3 regions of the Paenibacillus segetis genome follow, and region 3 is predicted to be linked to each of the others. Evidence: riboswitches for the same ligand, from Rfam matches in the RefSeq annotation. Region 3 holds a riboswitch; each other region holds the start of a gene.
The links. A riboswitch is a leader RNA that binds a small molecule or an ion and turns the genes downstream of it on or off. The one in region 3 is predicted to bind cyclic di-GMP.
Positions count from the first base shown of each region.

Region 1: it holds a riboswitch for cyclic di-GMP, as region 3 does, so the genes downstream of both, IEW05_RS24445 (non-ribosomal peptide synthetase family protein) here and IEW05_RS18205 (glycosyl hydrolase family 28-related protein) in region 3, are expected to answer to the same signal.
Region 2: it holds a riboswitch for cyclic di-GMP, as region 3 does, so the genes downstream of both, IEW05_RS05545 (transglutaminase-like domain-containing protein) here and IEW05_RS18205 (glycosyl hydrolase family 28-related protein) in region 3, are expected to answer to the same signal.

Region 1 covers NZ_BMFT01000007.1:22,299-27,842, forward strand. The annotation lists gene IEW05_RS24445 (non-ribosomal peptide synthetase family protein) at 99-3,821, opposite strand; cyclic di-GMP riboswitch class I at 3,966-4,057, opposite strand; gene spoIIE (stage II sporulation protein E) at 4,191-5,544, opposite strand, start outside.
Region 2 covers NZ_BMFT01000001.1:1,256,814-1,262,357, forward strand. The annotation lists gene IEW05_RS05530 (LrgB family protein) at 1-448, shown strand, start outside; gene IEW05_RS05535 (MarR family winged helix-turn-helix transcriptional regulator) at 453-869, opposite strand; gene IEW05_RS05540 (DUF2798 domain-containing protein) at 1,006-1,482, shown strand; cyclic di-GMP riboswitch class I at 1,584-1,664, shown strand; cyclic di-GMP riboswitch class I at 1,703-1,784, shown strand; gene IEW05_RS05545 (transglutaminase-like domain-containing protein) at 1,798-2,601, shown strand; gene IEW05_RS05550 (GGDEF domain-containing protein) at 2,908-3,474, shown strand; gene IEW05_RS05555 (HAD family hydrolase) at 3,584-4,291, shown strand; gene IEW05_RS05560 (HAD family hydrolase) at 4,367-5,014, shown strand; gene IEW05_RS05565 (P-loop NTPase family protein) at 5,029-5,544, shown strand, end outside.
Region 3 covers NZ_BMFT01000002.1:445,175-450,718, forward strand. The annotation lists gene IEW05_RS18190 (NAD-dependent epimerase/dehydratase family protein) at 1-652, opposite strand, end outside; gene IEW05_RS18195 (glycosyltransferase family 4 protein) at 960-2,132, shown strand; gene wecB (non-hydrolyzing UDP-N-acetylglucosamine 2-epimerase) at 2,129-3,202, shown strand; cyclic di-GMP riboswitch class I at 3,310-3,394, shown strand; cyclic di-GMP riboswitch class I at 3,507-3,591, shown strand; gene IEW05_RS18205 (glycosyl hydrolase family 28-related protein) at 3,673-5,061, shown strand; gene IEW05_RS18210 (YveK family protein) at 5,442-5,544, shown strand, end outside.

The sequences.
Region 1 (5,544 bases), on a different contig from region 3:
ATAGCTGATTTCAAACCAAAGAGAGTATAAACAAATGGCAGGGAATACAATTTATTTGTAAAGCTAAAAAACCGAGTCTTTGAAGACTCGGTTGCGATTTATGGCTGATCGAAATAGCCTATGGACATAGCGTAATCGATCAAACGTTTGAAGAACTCATGGTTCATTTCCTGACAGGTCACATGAGATCCACCCAAATACTCCATCGTTTGTGGGCAAGTATACCTATACGGACTATTATTAGCTCCGTCACCCTCAAGCTGGGCCATAGCCAGCTCCAATCCGCGAGCATCCTTAGGTCGACTGCGATCTAGCAGCCATGATTCATACTCTCTTAACTCTACAAGTTCAATGTCATAACCATAAGCTCGGAAGCTTTCTACTAAATCTACATACGAAATTTGTACAGGGTTGCATATATGAAACATTTTACCAACCGTGGCTTGATGAAGTACCAACGAGGTAATCGATTCGCCCGCATAATCTATCGGAGTAATATCTACCTGCCAGTTAACTCGTGGCGCCTTCTTTAATAGAATCATGGCTTTCAGCATTCTATAAAAAGCATTGTTGTCTATATTCCGTTGAAATACACCACTTTGTGAATGGCAAGACAAGTTACCTACGCGATATACGGTTGTCGGAACGCCCCCAACCTCACAGGTATGAACTACCAGCTTCTCTGCTTCCAGCTTGCTGTTCGTACAGACATTATCAAGAGTTACTGAATAATCATACAAATCCCTATCAGTAAATTGATTCCATTGACCACTCAGCGCTAACTCCTCAGGAATCCTCAGTGTCGAGACAAAGTGAAAACGAGCATCCTGCTTGTCTCGGATTAATTCCAGTAATGAATTCGTACTCTCAACATTCACCCGAGTGAAATACTCCGAATCACCAAAACGCCTCACATCGCCACCGCAATGAATGATCGAATCGACTTTTTGCCGTAGAAATTCATTATTAGCTGCAGTCAGTCCCAGACCATACTTCTCCAAATCACCGTGAATCACGATGACCTGATTGTCCAGCTTCTCTAATATATCTTGTCCAAAATAGTTGCTCATCACATCAGACAACCGCCTACGTGGATCTTCTCCCAGAGGCGAGCGAATCAGACAATAAACTATGGTATCGTCACTACGATTTAGCAACTCATAGAGTAACCTTGAGCCTAAATAACCCGTAGCACCGGTCAGCAGAATATGCTTCTGACGGTACACCTTACTAGGAATCAATAGATCTGAATTATAAAAGGAACGGGGGAATTCGGCTAAATCTTTTATTTCACCGTTATCCTTGTCTAACGCTTCATTAGGATCTGTTTGGGCCAAAACAGTCACTCTTTCAGCCAATTTCTCAATGGTTGGATATTGGAAGAAATCATTCATTTTCAGCCTTGGAAACTGAGGCTTCAGCATAACAAGTATCTCGCATATCTTTAGAGAGTGCCCCCCAATCTCGAAGAAATCATCCTGAATGCCGATATCTGTACGATGAAAGGCACTCTCCCAAGCGGCTGCAATCTTCCGTTGTAGATCGTCCTTAGGGGCGATATAATTTGAGTTTTGCTCATCATCGTAAGCCACATCAATTAACGCTAGCTGCTTACGATCTATTTTACCGGTAGGTGATACAGGCAATGACTCCACAACATTAAAATAATTAGGAACCATATATGCGGGCACCTTGATCTTCAGAAACTGCACTAATTCACTCTTAGTTAGAACCTGGCCTGTCTTGGAAGTATAGAAAGCAACCAACATTGTATTGCCGTCCTCATCTTCCTTAGGAATGACAACCGCATCCTTGATTTGTTCATGCTTCTCTAGATTGTCTTCAATTTCACCAATCTCAATTCGATATCCCCCGATCTTCACTTGCAGATCCTTGCGACCCATATACTGAATACCATGATCCTGCAATTGCACCAAATCACCGGAACGATAATATATCCTGCCAGATTGCGGATGAACTGGATCTATAACAAAACCTTTCTCGGTCAGCCCCGGTTCGTTAAGATACCCCTTAGCTAATCCAACTGAATGGATCAATAGCTCACCCATAACGTTCTTCGGACAAGGCTGGTTATGTTCGTTCACAATGAGTACCTCGTAGTTTGTAATCGGCTCACCGATACAAATGCTCGAGGTGTATTCAGGTACAATATAATCAATAGTATGCGTCGTCGTCACAACGGAGGCCTCTGTCGACCCATAAGCATTTACAATAATCGGACTGTGATGAAGTTTCTGTTGGAATGCCCGCACAACCTCTCCAGTTAATACCTCACCGCCAATAACAAAGCTCTTGACTCTGACGTACTTCCGCGCATCTTCATCACTTAGATAAGTGGACAATTGATTAAAAAACACCGTTGGCAAAATACCAATCCGCGTTGCCCTCGTGTACTGAACCGCCAAGGTGAACATTTCCACCGAATAACGCTCTTTACTCGTCAATAAATGTAATCTTGAACCGCTACAAAGAGAACTGAATATGTCGTATACCGAAGCGCCAAAGCTGAAGGTAGAATACTGCAAAATGACATCCTGCTCATTCAACTGCAAATGATTCATCGTATCAGCGGCAAGATTAATAACACCAACGTGGGGAATTAAGACGCCCTTCGGTTTACCCGTAGTACCAGAGGTGTAGAGAACGTATGCTACGTCATCACCTGTAAGAGAAACGCTACAAGGATCCTCTGGATATAGATCAAGTCCCCCTGTATCCAAGCAAAAAACAACATCGTCTAAGTCTCTTCCATCCAACAGCGTCACTAACCTCGGAGTATAGCATTCCTTTGTAATTACAATATAACTGTCTGTATCGGAAATAATATAAGCATTTCGAGCATCAGGGTGCTCGGGATCAAGCGGGATATAAGCCCCCCCGGCTTTTAGAACTCCGAGTATCGCAATCACTGCCTCGATACTCCGTTCCATGAAGATAGTGACAAATCCACCTTTAGATAAACCACGCTGTCTTAACATCTGTGCCACTTGATTAGATAAAGCGTCCAGCCTGCCATACGTGAGCTTTTGCTGACCGGACGATAGAGCAATGCGATCATGAAAACGACGGACCGTATCCCTTAGCATAGCAGGAATGTCCAAGTTTACAGGCAGCGCTTTAGCTGTATCATTAAGCGCATCATAAGCATCCTCATCTTCTTCGGTCAGAATCGGAATACTTGCTACCGCAATATCGTCATCCACTAATGAGGCTTGAACAATACTTTGGTAATGGGTTGCAAACTTGCGGATCGTGCTCTCTTTGAACAAGTACTTATGATACGAAATATCTAAAGTCCATTGTTCATCAGCTTTGTTCACATGCCAGTTCAAGCAACTGTGCGCATAAGTATTGTCTACTCCATATATGGTTTCTAGGATGGGCGAATACTGGGTTATGTACTCAATTTCATTGAGGGGGAGACGGGAATTCCGGTTCATTTTAAGTTTGACTGATACCTGCCTATACATCTTGCGGAAGGAGGTATTTCCATCCATGATCATCCGCAGCGGTATCACTTCTCCATCATTTCCGCTTACTCCAACAATCTGATCTCCTTCTCCACTCATTCTAAAAAGGAAAACAAAATAACAGGTCAGCATCCATATGTGCAGATCGAAATGTCTTTGAATATCGTTCATTTGCTCTCTGCTTACGTCCAATACATAAGTGGAACGCTGTATCTCTCTAACCGAGAGATGTTTGGGATAATCAGTGAACAGACTCCATCCGGATAAAGGGGGTTTAAACTCATTGAGCCAATAATCTTTCGTCTTCTCTGATAACAGTAGGGTATTCATAGGCATTTGCTCCTTAGCTCTCTCTGCTGATCTATATTTTAATCCAGCGCCCGAAGCTTAATCTCTTCAAACACGATGACGTTTCTCTCTCCAAGGCATAAAAAAAGATGATCCATAGTAAGCAACACCATAGATCACCAATTTTTTGGCAACTGGCTGACATCTTCTACATGAGTAGGTAGGAAGTCCCTATAGCTTTGCGTCACTACTTTTCAGTAGTTTTGCCGTAATAGTTATTCATTTGAGAATAAATAGAAATAATTACCCAGAAAAAGAAACATAGTGCTATATTACTACAATGTTCCAAACTATTCCATATTTAATATTATCTGAACTACTTATGTTAAATTTCTAACACGAGTTGGTACGCTAACTTACGGTACGAGGCCGCTCCAGCGTGCTAATCCCTGGAATGTTCAGCGTTGCCCATTGCGGTCTTAAGTGATCCACTTTGACCACAACAACAGTCATATCATCTAAGATAACATTTTGCTGGTACCGAATCACAGAATCTAGCAGACGGTCTGCCATCTCCTGCGGATTCTCTTCATGAATTTCTTGGATCAATCGTTTGATCCACAGTTCTTTATTTACCGCATGACCTGGAGCATCATAAATCCCATCGGTCATCATGATCAGCGTGTCTCCAGGGTATAATTGCAAGGTTACCAAATCAATTTCGATATCCTGAATGATTCCGATAGGTAAGTTGCTAGCCGATACAGGGATAACCTCTTGCCCCCGTTTGATGAAGCTTGGAGACGAACCAATCTTCATAAACGTCGTTCGAGCAGAATATTCATCAATTAGCGCCAGGTCAACGGTAGCATAAATTTCGTCCGGCGAACGCAACATTAAAATAGAGTTAACCGACTTGATGGCAAGTGTCTCATCCATCCCCGACTGCAGCAATTGTTCAAGAATGTTCAGTGCCGTGCTACTCTCAATTCTTGCTCGCTCCCCATTACCCATGCCATCACTGATGGCTACCGCATAAGTACCATTTCCAAGTTCCATTGCACTAAAGCTATCACCGGACAATAAATCCCCACCTTTAGCTGTACCCGCTACTCCTGTCGTAATCTCATACGTCTTGGCCGAGCCAAACGTCACACAAGCAAGTCCCTCCCTTCCGCCCAAAGAAGACTCACTTATGACGGCAATATGTTCAACAAGAATATCCGATAGTAGTGGAGCAATAATCTTCCGGCACTCGTCGAACCCACGAGTATAAGCGTGGACAATTTCAATCTCCACATTCCCATGATCTAGATTTACAATATCGATACTATGGATGGATAATCCCATCTTTTCTAGCGCTTCTCTAATCTGTTCCTCCTGCTTGTACATCGCCTGACCTTCCCGCTTAATCTCTTTGGCCAGATCCTCCATGACCTGAGAGACACCGGACAACTGCTCTGCCACAAGCTGGCGACTATCGTATATTTGCCGCTTCCAATGCATATCATGTTGATAGAGATCGTATTCCCGTTTCATCACTTCAAGTACTTGTTCTGTTTTGGAGCAAATTTTATTCCACTTTGGAGGAATCTGTTCTTTATTTAAACCTGGCTTTTCTTCAACCAACGTCATCATATCGGTCATATATTTATAGGTTTGATAGAACTTACCTTCCCAGCAAGAATTCCGGCGAAAACAGCTCCCACACACACCTTCCGTTACGGAGTTCATGAAATGATCCATGTCTTCATTCCGCTTGGCT
Region 2 (5,544 bases), on a different contig from region 3:
GCTGCGTCACAATCTTCCTGCTATCCTCGGGGGGACAATCATAGGTTTACTCGTAGGAATGTTTAGTGGAATCCTATTGGCTTTGGCATTTGGGTTCTCGAAATTGTATGTCCTCTCCATATTGCCTAAATCCATTACAACACCTGTAGCCATACAGATCTCTAGCAATCTCGGTGGGGAGTCTTCCTTAACTTCTGTGTTCGTGATGATTGCTGGATTTACCGGAGCAATTGGCGGGCCATATATTATGAGACTCTTTAGAATCAAAAGTTCAGTAGGAATTGGGATTGGTTTAGGTACGGCTTCTCATGCACTAGGTACGGCTAAAGCGCTAGAATATGGGGAAGAGTCCGTATCGATGAGTTCAGTTGCCATGACCGTATGCGCAATTGTGGGCTCTTGTGTAGGGCCATTTGTAGCTTGGATCATGTATTCGTTAATAGGATAGGTTATTAAATCCAGTCTTGTTTTAAAATATCTTTGAGAAATTGGGTATGTTCCTTGCCAATTTTGTCTTCTATTTGCTGAATAAGCTGTTGCTTAACTATGAGTAATCTCTCGCAACACTCCACACCTTTAGAGGTGAGAACAATATGCTTATCGCGCAAATTACCTTCAACATCTAACACCTGAACATATTCGCGAGCTAGTAAACCCTGCACATATTTATGTGTGCCTTGTCTAGATATACCGATTATTCTGCTCAATTCAGCAATGGAAAGTTTTTCGTACACTTCTAACATAGCTAAGATGTGATTTTCAGTTTTGTTAATTTCGTTATCACTCAATTCAGCGATCTTTTTTCTTAGAAAGGTATGCTTTTCACTGAGTAAATCTATTAGATTTAAATGCTGTATATAGTCCTTCATTAAAATATCTCCCGTGTGTTTTTTTTGATAGTATAGAGTACAAAAAATATATTGTCAACTAAGTTGACGTAAAAACCCCTCTTGTGATAATGTAAACCAAGTTGACAAAATTACATTTACAAAGGGGTTTTTAGTCTTGGGAAAAAATAAGAAAGAAGACTTTGTATTTACACTGATGATGTGTGCTTTGATGGTGTTGGGAATGAGTATTTATAATGTGATATTGATAAAGGGATTCTCTAGCGAAGTCATTAAAGATGTATTAATTGGCTATATTCCAACGTTAGTGGTTGCATTACTTCTTGAAATATTTGTTGTTGGGAAGGTAGCCAAAGGAATTGTACACAAAATGATGCGTGACAATGATCCTTTGTTTAAAAGAATAATACTTACTTCACTATTAATGGTGTGTGGTATGGTACTCTTCATGTCGTTTTACGGTGCAGTTACCCATTTAGGGTTTTCATCAGGGTTACCTGGAGCCTATATTTCTAACATAGGTAAAAACTTTATTTTCGCACTACCATTACAGCTGCTCATTGTTGGACCGATTGCAAGACTCTTATTCTCAAGAATGTATCCGGTAAAAATTGCGAGTGCTTCATCGGTTTAGCCTCTCTATAACTCTATAAATGTGTGCAAACGGTGAATTTTTTTGATAGATTCCTATTGTAATAATTGGAATTTATGATACTATGAAACTATCAAAAGCTATTCAGATAATGGCAAACCTATCGAAAGGTAGGGACGCAAAGCTATAGGGCCTTCCCGTATGGATGGCAGCCAGTTACCGGAGAATCAGGCTTTTTTTGTTTGATTGATAATAGAACTTTATACGATAATGGCAAACCTATCGAAAGATAGGGACGCAAAGCTATAGGGCCTTCTAATGAAGATGGCAGCCTGGCCACCGAAGGGAGTTTTATTTATGCGAAAGTTTATTCTATTTATAGCTGTACTTTTGATAGTATCTCCATTGTTTAATGGGACAACAGTACAAGCAGCAGCTAGTTCATGGCTAAATGAATCAGAGATTAACAAAGGTGTCATTAGTGTAGATTACGATGTGAAGGCTACGGTTAAGACAAAACTCTTAATCGTTAAAGGTCAGGATAAATATTCGTACAATCTATCATCGGGCAAGCAAGCAGAGTCTTTTCCACTACAATTAGGCAATGGTGAATATACCGTTAGTGTATTGGAACAAGTCAGTGGAGATAAATATCAAGTTGTGAATAAGGACACGGTCACACTTAAGCTGAGTGATAGTAAGATGGTGTACTTGAATTCAGTTCAGAACGTGAAGTGGAATGATTCAGATCAAGCGGTTCACAAGGCGAAAGAGTTAACGAAGAACTTAAATTCGGATGCTGACAAGGTAAAAGTTATCTATAATTACGTAATTAGCAATATCAAATATGATGATAATTTAGCAGCTAACGTGTCCACAGATTATCTTCCTGAAATCGATCATACCTTATCATCCAAGAAAGATATCTGTTACGGCTATTCTGCTCTATTTGCAGCGATGCTGCGGAGTGTAGACATCCCTACTAAGCTAGTTATGGGTACTTCAAATTATGTGAAATCGTATCATTCTTGGAATGAGGTATATTTAAATAACAAATGGGTTATCGTGGATACAACGGTTGATGCAGGATTGAAAGACAGCAAGACAGCCTTTACGATGATCAAAGAAGCATCCAAGTACTCGGTCTCCAAAACATATTAATAAATATATAGTAGAAGCCTTGAACAAGCGTTCAAGGCTTTTTTGTCGGTTACAGGCTCGGGAATTTCTATAAAAAGAGTTAATCAATTTCCTATTTTTGGATTGAGAGGAAAGTTAAACTTTTTTATCCTGAATAAAAGGAATAATCTAGCTTTTGTCGAAATAGTATTAGATATGAGATTTCCTCCTCTATGATAGTACTAGGTTAAGTGACTAATTGTGCTAGGAGTTGTAGAAATGATTCTCTTACTCTTTCTAATCATAATAATTTTGTTATGTTTCTTATTCATTTTAAGAGTGTTGTTAATGGAAAGAAAAGTACTTAGAAAGCTAGCGTATCTTGATAAGATGACTGGAGTATTTAACCGTAATGGGTTAGATCGTTTCTGGGCCAAATATTCTGGGAAGGGAACACTTGCTGCTCTATTCCTCGATTTAGATCACTTCAAAGATATCAACGACACTTTTGGACATCAAGCCGGTGACTTGCTGCTTAGAGAGGTCGGTCTTTACCTTCAACAATTTAATCAGCAGAATAAGCAAGTATTCCGAATTGGTGGGGATGAATTTGTCATTATGATGGTGAATGCCAACCTCGAAGAAGCTGAAAGTTTAGCAGCGCGAGTGTTAGATAAATTAAGTAAACCATTTGTTATTCAGGGGCGTAAGGTATCTATAGCTGGTAGCATTGGCATCAGCTTAAGTGTAAAGGGTAAGGCCAAACGTTCAGAATTGCTTAAAGAAGCAGATATGGCGATGTATCAAGCTAAACGTTTAGGAAAAGGCAGCTATTCTGTATATAATGAAGACAAACACAGTTATTATAATGAAGCGGAGTTAATGTATGGACAGAAGCGATCCGCAAACTTATAGAAGTAGGCGTCAGTTTCGAAGTCATGATCACCATTTGAGGTGGTGAATATGACTAAGGAAATGACGTTTTTTTATATTTTAGATATTTAATATTGTTGGGAGTAGGAGTATGAGTCGATTTGAAGTGATTAGTCTGGATATGTTTCAAACCTTGGTGAATGTAGATAGTCGCAAGGAACAGGTTTGGAAGAGGATCCTCCAAGATACATATACATCTGAGTTGGCTAGTGAATACGGTCGTACATTACTGGAACATTACTATTCGGTAGCGACTGAGGCAAGAAGGTTGAGGGAATTCGTTCTTACGAGTGATATATACAGAGGTAGCTTTGAGCGAATATTTGCACAGCATCATATTTCGTATGATAGCTCTGTTGCTGTAGAGATTTTATTTCAGGAGCATAGGTTGTCAAAACTATATGAGGAGACAGAAGATGTCCTGAAGCGATTAATCAAGGAGTTTCAAGTTTGCATTGTTAGTGATACGGACATTATGATGTTACCTGAATTTTATAAGAACTATTCTATTCCATTGTTTGCTTCAGAACAGTATCAATCCTATAAGAATGATCAAGACAATAGGATGTTCAAAGAAGTCATTCAACATTATGATATTGAGCCGAGCAAAATCATACATATCGGTGATACTACCTCCGATGTAATTGGTGCCAAGAGAGCAGGAATGACAACTTGTTGGATAAATCGAGACCAGCAGCAATGGAACCAAGATATTCAGCCAGATTACATTATTGAATCATTAGATGAAATCTTCGATATTGTTAATAACTCATCAATCAAAGGGCGCTATCCATGCTAGTTTCTCCATGTTATCATAGTTTTGAACAGTAGTTCATTTAGGTACCCCCTGGTACGGGGAGAAGGAGTGAAGGGCATGTTACAAGCATTTATTTTTGATATGGACGGCGTCATTATTGATAGTGAACCTATTCATTTTGAAGTGGACATCCAGACGATGAGTTATTTTGGGCACAGTATTAGTAAAGAGGGTTTGGAGAAGTACGTGGGCACGACTAACCCAGCGATGTGGAAATCGATTCGTGAGGAATATAATCTGCTTCAAACGGTAGAGGAAATCATAGAGTATCAGCTAGCTAACAAGATTAGTACGTTACGTGGATTAGACATTGAGCCAATTGAGGGAATCAAGGAGCTTATTATTAATTTGAAAGAATATGATATCCCGGTTGCAATTGCATCTTCATCTCCCAGAGTTTTTATTGAGGAAGTGTTAACCAAGTTTGGAATGGAGAAAGACTTTGATTGTGTGGTTAGTGGAGAGGAAGTACCCCAAGGGAAGCCAGCACCGGATGTATATATTGAGGCAGCTAGGCAACTAGGTGTGGATGTGAAACGCTGTATGGTGTTGGAGGATTCTCGAAACGGGATTATCGCAGCTAAAGCGGCGGGAATGAGATGTATCGGATTTGTGAATCCGAACTCAGGCAATCAGGATTTATCCCAGGCAGACTATATTGTAGAGGATATAAGGGAAATTATTCTTGAGCCTTTTATGGACTAGAAAGAGGTTGTAACATGAGTTGCAAATTAGTAATAGTTGAAGGGTTACCAGGTTCAGGAAAATCAACCCATGCCAAATGGGTACAGGAATTGTTGATGGAAAAGGGTATAGATGCTAGATTATTTGCCGAAGGAAATTTGGATCATCCCGCAGATTATGATGGAGTGGCATGTTTTGAGCAGGACGAATATAACAATCTATTACTAGAATATCCAAGCTCAAATGAGATTATTGAAGAAAGAACAATCAAACAAGGACAATACCGTCTCATACCTTATCGTAAAATGCTGGAGGAGAATGGGTCAGACCTTCCAGCTGAGTTAATGAAAGAAATCTTTCAAAAAGACATTTATGAACTGCCATTTGAGAAACATGTGCAGATCGTTACGGATAAGTGGATCCGTTTTGCCGAAGCAGCACATCAGGGGGCTGTTACATATGTTTTCGAATGTTGTTTTATTCAGAATCCAATGACCATTGGGCTAGTGAAGTATGATACACCACAATGGGATATTTTCAATTACATATTA
Region 3 (5,544 bases):
CGTCGGCAATATCTTCTACATAGATGAAGTCTCTGGTTTGATCCCCGCTACCATAAACCTGTAGTTCCTGTCCGTTACGGAGTCGTTCCATGAAGATAGAGACAACGCCGCCTTCGCCGACTGAGCCTTGGCGTGGGCCATACACATTGGCGAATCGAAAGCATAGGGTATCTAGGTTGTAAAGCTCGCTCCACTTATCGCAATAATATTCACCGAGCAGTTTGTTAATGCCATATGGTGACACAGGACGACAGTGTAAGGTCTCAGACAAAGGGACTTCATCAGTCATCCCATATACAGCAGCTGAAGAGGCAAAGATAAATTTTTTGACTTGGTATTTTGCGGATAGTTGGAGTATATTCGTTAATCCAAGAATGTTGGATTTGGTATCGGCATAGGGGTTTTCCATGGAAGTAACGATATTGATCTGCGCAGCAAGATGGATAACAGCGTCGATTTTATGTTGTTCGAATATGGACTCGCAAGCGGGGCTCTCAACATCAATAATATAGGATGTATGTTGATATTGAATGTTTTTGAGATTTCCGGATGACATGTTATCGATAAGGATCACATCATGACCCTCTTGATAGAACTTTTCCGCAACAAATGAACCGATAAAACCATAGCCACCGGTTATTAAAACTTTCACAATGTCACCTCTAACGAATAAGTTGAGTTAATGTCTATTAGATTCATCATATATGGTAAGGCAAATATTGTAAACCAATTCAAGGAAATTAAAGAAGAAATCTCATATAATAGGGTAATTATCAAAATGGTAATCTATCAGGCATTCAAATTTAACTATAAATGGTCAGTATTGTAATATTGAATTGCCGCTGATATATTTAGTTGTGACCGATTGTCATACCGAGATCTAGCGGGATTGGCGATCCGTCATCGTTAGTTATTTTGGGTGGATCTGAGTTGATTAAATTGATTGGTGGAGGATCAGAGTGTCCAAGAAAGTTTTATTCTGTGCTACAGTGGTATCCCATTTGACTGCATTTCACCAACCTTACTTGCGGTGGTTCAAAGAACAGGGGTGGGAAGTTCATGCTGCGACCCATGGGGAATCATCGGTTCCATACGTAGAGAAACAATTTAACATTTCGATTCAGCGATCTCCTTTTAAGTTGGACAACCTTAGAGCATACATAGAATTGAAAAAAATTATAGACAAGAATGAATACGACATTATTCATTGCCATACACCGATGGGTGGAGTTTTAACACGCCTTGCTGCTCGGAAAGCCCGTCGACGTGGGACAAAAGTCATTTATACGGCACATGGGTTTCATTTTTTTACGGGAGCTTCGTCAATTAACTGGTTAGTCTATTATCCAGTGGAGAAGATGCTTTCTCGATACACAGATTACCTGATTACAATGAATGAAGAGGATTACACTCGGGTCTTACGTCGGCATTTCAAGGCTAAGAATATCACCTTCGTACATGGTGTCGGAATCGATTTCGACAAATTTAGACCGGTATCCGCTGAAGAAAAACGGCAGTTACGGTCGGCATATCAGATTGGTCAGGATAAATTTGTACTGATTTATGCTGCTGAGCTAAGTAAGCGTAAGAATCAGAGTCTGCTGTTCGAGGTGGTACGACAACTGAAGCAACACATTCCAAATCTACAATTATTGCTTGCTGGGCAAGGCGATTTGGAGGAGTACTACAAGAAAATGACACATGAAATGGATCTGACGGATACCGTCACATTTTTGGGCCATCGGAAGGACATGGACAAGATTTATTCTTTAGCCGATATTGCCGTCTCATCCAGTACGCAAGAAGGATTACCAGTTAATATTATGGAAGCTATCGCTTCAGGTCTTCCAGTAGTAGCTACGAACGTAAGAGGTAATCGTGATCTAGTAGAAGAGGGAGTTCATGGATTCTTAATTGGATTGAACGACCAGAATGCATTCGTTAAACGGGTTCTGGAGCTTTACGCTAGTCCCTTGCTGCGTGAAGAAATCGGTAAGCGACGGGATCTGTTAACGGAGAAATATTCCGTATTGAAAGTGTTAAATGAAGTTACTCCTATATATATGGAGGCTGTTTTCAAATCACAAGACAGCTCCATAACAATTAATGAGCGAGGTGGGTTAGGGCTATGAAGACGATTATGACGATTGTTGGTGCACGCCCCCAGTTTGTAAAGGCTGCTCCGGTATCCAGAGAATTAAGGAAACGATATAAGGAAGTCTTGGTGAATACAGGTCAGCACTATGATCATAATATGGCGGGAATCTTTTTTGAGGAGCTTCATATCCCACGTCCCGATTACGATTTAGGTGTCGGTTCTGCGTCTCACGGTAAGCAAACGGGCGATATATTGATCAAAATAGAGCGATTGATTGAGGAAACGAAACCTTCTGCTGTTCTAGTATATGGGGATACCAACTCTACTTTGGCTGGATCTCTAGCGGCGAGTAAGCTTCATATTCCACTGTTTCATATTGAGGCGGGGTTGCGAAGCTATGATAAAGAGATGCCTGAGGAGATTAATAGAATCCTAACTGATCATGTGTCTACTTTGTTGTTTGCCCCTACGGAATCGGCTGTAAGAAATTTACAGGCTGAAAATATCACGAAGGGTGTGCATTTGGTAGGTGATGTCATGTACGATGCTGTACTACATAACTATAATCTTACAGAAGAAAAGTACAAGCTAGATACATTTGGGGTACATCAAGGGAACTACTATCTTAGCACGATACATCGAGCTGGTAACACGGATGACCCTGCGCGATTGCAAGCCATTATTCATTCGCTCTTGGCTCTTAATGAGACAGTATTATTTCCGATTCACCCACGGACTGAGAAAATGTTGAGAGATTTGAAATTGATAGAAAAGGATGCAACCTCGGGTAATATTCGATTTATACCTCCCGTTTCATATTTGGAAATGTTGCTGTTGGAGCGCCATGCTAAAGCCATTATCACGGACTCTGGAGGCGTTCAAAAGGAAGCGTACTTCGCTAAAGTTCCTTGTTTTACATTGCGTAATGAGACGGAGTGGGTTGAGACTGTTGAGAGTGGGTGGAACACATTAGTTGATCCATTAACAATGGACTTGAATGCCATCATTTCTGCCCATCAATGCGGACCCTATATCGACAATTTATACGGTGATGGAAAAGCTTCTGTTAGTATCGTGAAACAAATCTATGATTATTTAGGGTAATTGTATATTTTAGGGTTTATATATAGAAATTTTAAAAAATAGGTTTGCAGATTCATAGATTACATGCTACTATTTATCCATAGATTACTAATTTTATTACACCTGATATGTCGAAATGGCAAACTATGTGAAAGCATAGGACGCAAAACTAGAGGGGCTTCGTGAGAAATCACATGCTAGCCAGTTTCCAAAACGCTCAGGTTCTGTTTTTGAGGAACCTTTGACATGACAAATGTTAATGAGGTTCTTTTTTTCTTTCTACGAAATAATTTTTGAAGCTAGTAATTTCAAATTGAATATGAAAGCTACGAAATGGCAAACCGCATGAAAGTGTGGGACGCAAAACTAAAGGGGCTTCGTGAGAGATCACATGCCAGCCAGTTCCCGAAAGTTTTCAGGATGAAACTGAGAAGATCCTGGAACAGGGATCTTCTTATTTTTTTATCCATATTGAATTTGGAGTGATTGATATGATGAATCGTTATTTTAAGAGAATAGCTGTAATAGCAATTACCATAATGATCAGCATATTTTATAGTACTCCTGGTTATACAGTTCAAGCCTCAGCGGGCTCGAATCAGAATATAATCAATGTGAAGGACCACGGTGCTAAGGGAGATGGACGTAGTGATGATACGGCGGCCATTCAACAAATACTAGATTCTGTAGATGGCAACGGGGCGACGGTATATTTTCCAAAAGGAACTTATATGATTAATCCTTCAAAGACTTTACTAGTTAATAGTTTAACGAAGATACTTGGCGATGGTACAAGCTCGATCATCAAAGCCAACGATAATAACTTTGGCTGGGAACTGATGCGGCTACATGGACATGATATTGAAATCGAAGGTATCGTTCTGGATGGTAATATGGCTGTGAATCGTATATTGGTTATTGACCCGGGCAGCTCAGCAATCAAAGTGAGTAATAGTATCCTTTCAAATGCAACTCATAGCAAAGATTCGCAGAGTGAATATTATACGGGAATTGTGACGGGGGTTATGATATACGGCAACACGGATCGTATTACGATAGACAATACGGAAGTGAGTCATATCTCGGCGGTGAACTTAACAGCGGATAGTCTTATTGCAAGGGGAATATACGTAACGACATCATGGGGATCGAACGAAAAAGTAGGGACTAACGTATCTATTACGAATTCTCATATCCATCATATTGGTCCTGCTGATGATGGTGATGGAATTTATTATGAAGATAGAAATCTTGAGAATGATAAGGCTCAAGACACAAATAGTCTAATTGCTAACAACGTATTTGATAACAATGCGAAACGTGCTATTAAGCTTTATGCACAAGGTATTACGGTTAGAGATAATCGTATCGTTAATTCATATCTGAAGAACAACTATTATTATGCTGGAAATGATAAAGGCAAGCAGGCTCCTGATATGTATGCGGGTATAAGCGTATATGGATCTAACAATACAATCAAGAATAATACGATTGGTGGCGTAGGAAGTTATTATGCTGCAATCGAAGTGAGTTCCTGGCAAACGGTTAATAACGTAAAGATTGACGGTAACCAAATTACAATGGGAGCTAAGAGTTCTACTGTTGGAACTACGGCTATTCGATTAGGGAACACTAAAGACTTTAGTATCGTTAACAATCAAATTGAGAACGCCGATAAAGGGATTTGGACCTGGCAAAATGCTGAGAAGGGATCCATCGTCGGCAATGTGATTCAAGCCACACAAGGCGGTATCGATTTAACAACATATGTGGAGAATTGTACTCAAAAGAATATTGTTCTTCGTAACAATACAATTAAGGGCAAAGCCTTTAACGTTCAATTGGCTAAGACGAACGTCAATGTAGAAGTGATCAGTTAATCTAGCTAGTTTTATAGTAAAGACTCTTTTTCGAGATTAATCGAAAAAGGGTCTTTTTTGTCATATAATTCTAGTGAAATTGGTTATTTTATATAATTAGAGAAATATAATATAAAAAGGAAAAAAGAGGATTCCAAGTATTCTATTTTGTGTTAATATAAGTATGAATTCCAGGTGACTTTTATCCTAGACAATGAAGTGTGGGGAGCTTTTTTGCATAAAATTTTATGCATTGATTCGTTCGGTAACTGGAGTAACTTTAGTTTGAGGTGAATAAACATTTGGAGATCTTTAATCTAGTGCGGGTAATTGGTCGGCATTTTATTGCGTTTGGATTTACGCTTCTATTGTGTGTGGGGGGCGTTTTTTTAGTTAATAGCATGGTTAAACCGCAATATCTGGCAACTGCTAGTCTTGTTGCGACCATTGCTTCGAACGAATCAGGGACGTATAACGAATTTTTGGCAAGCCAAATGTTAACCA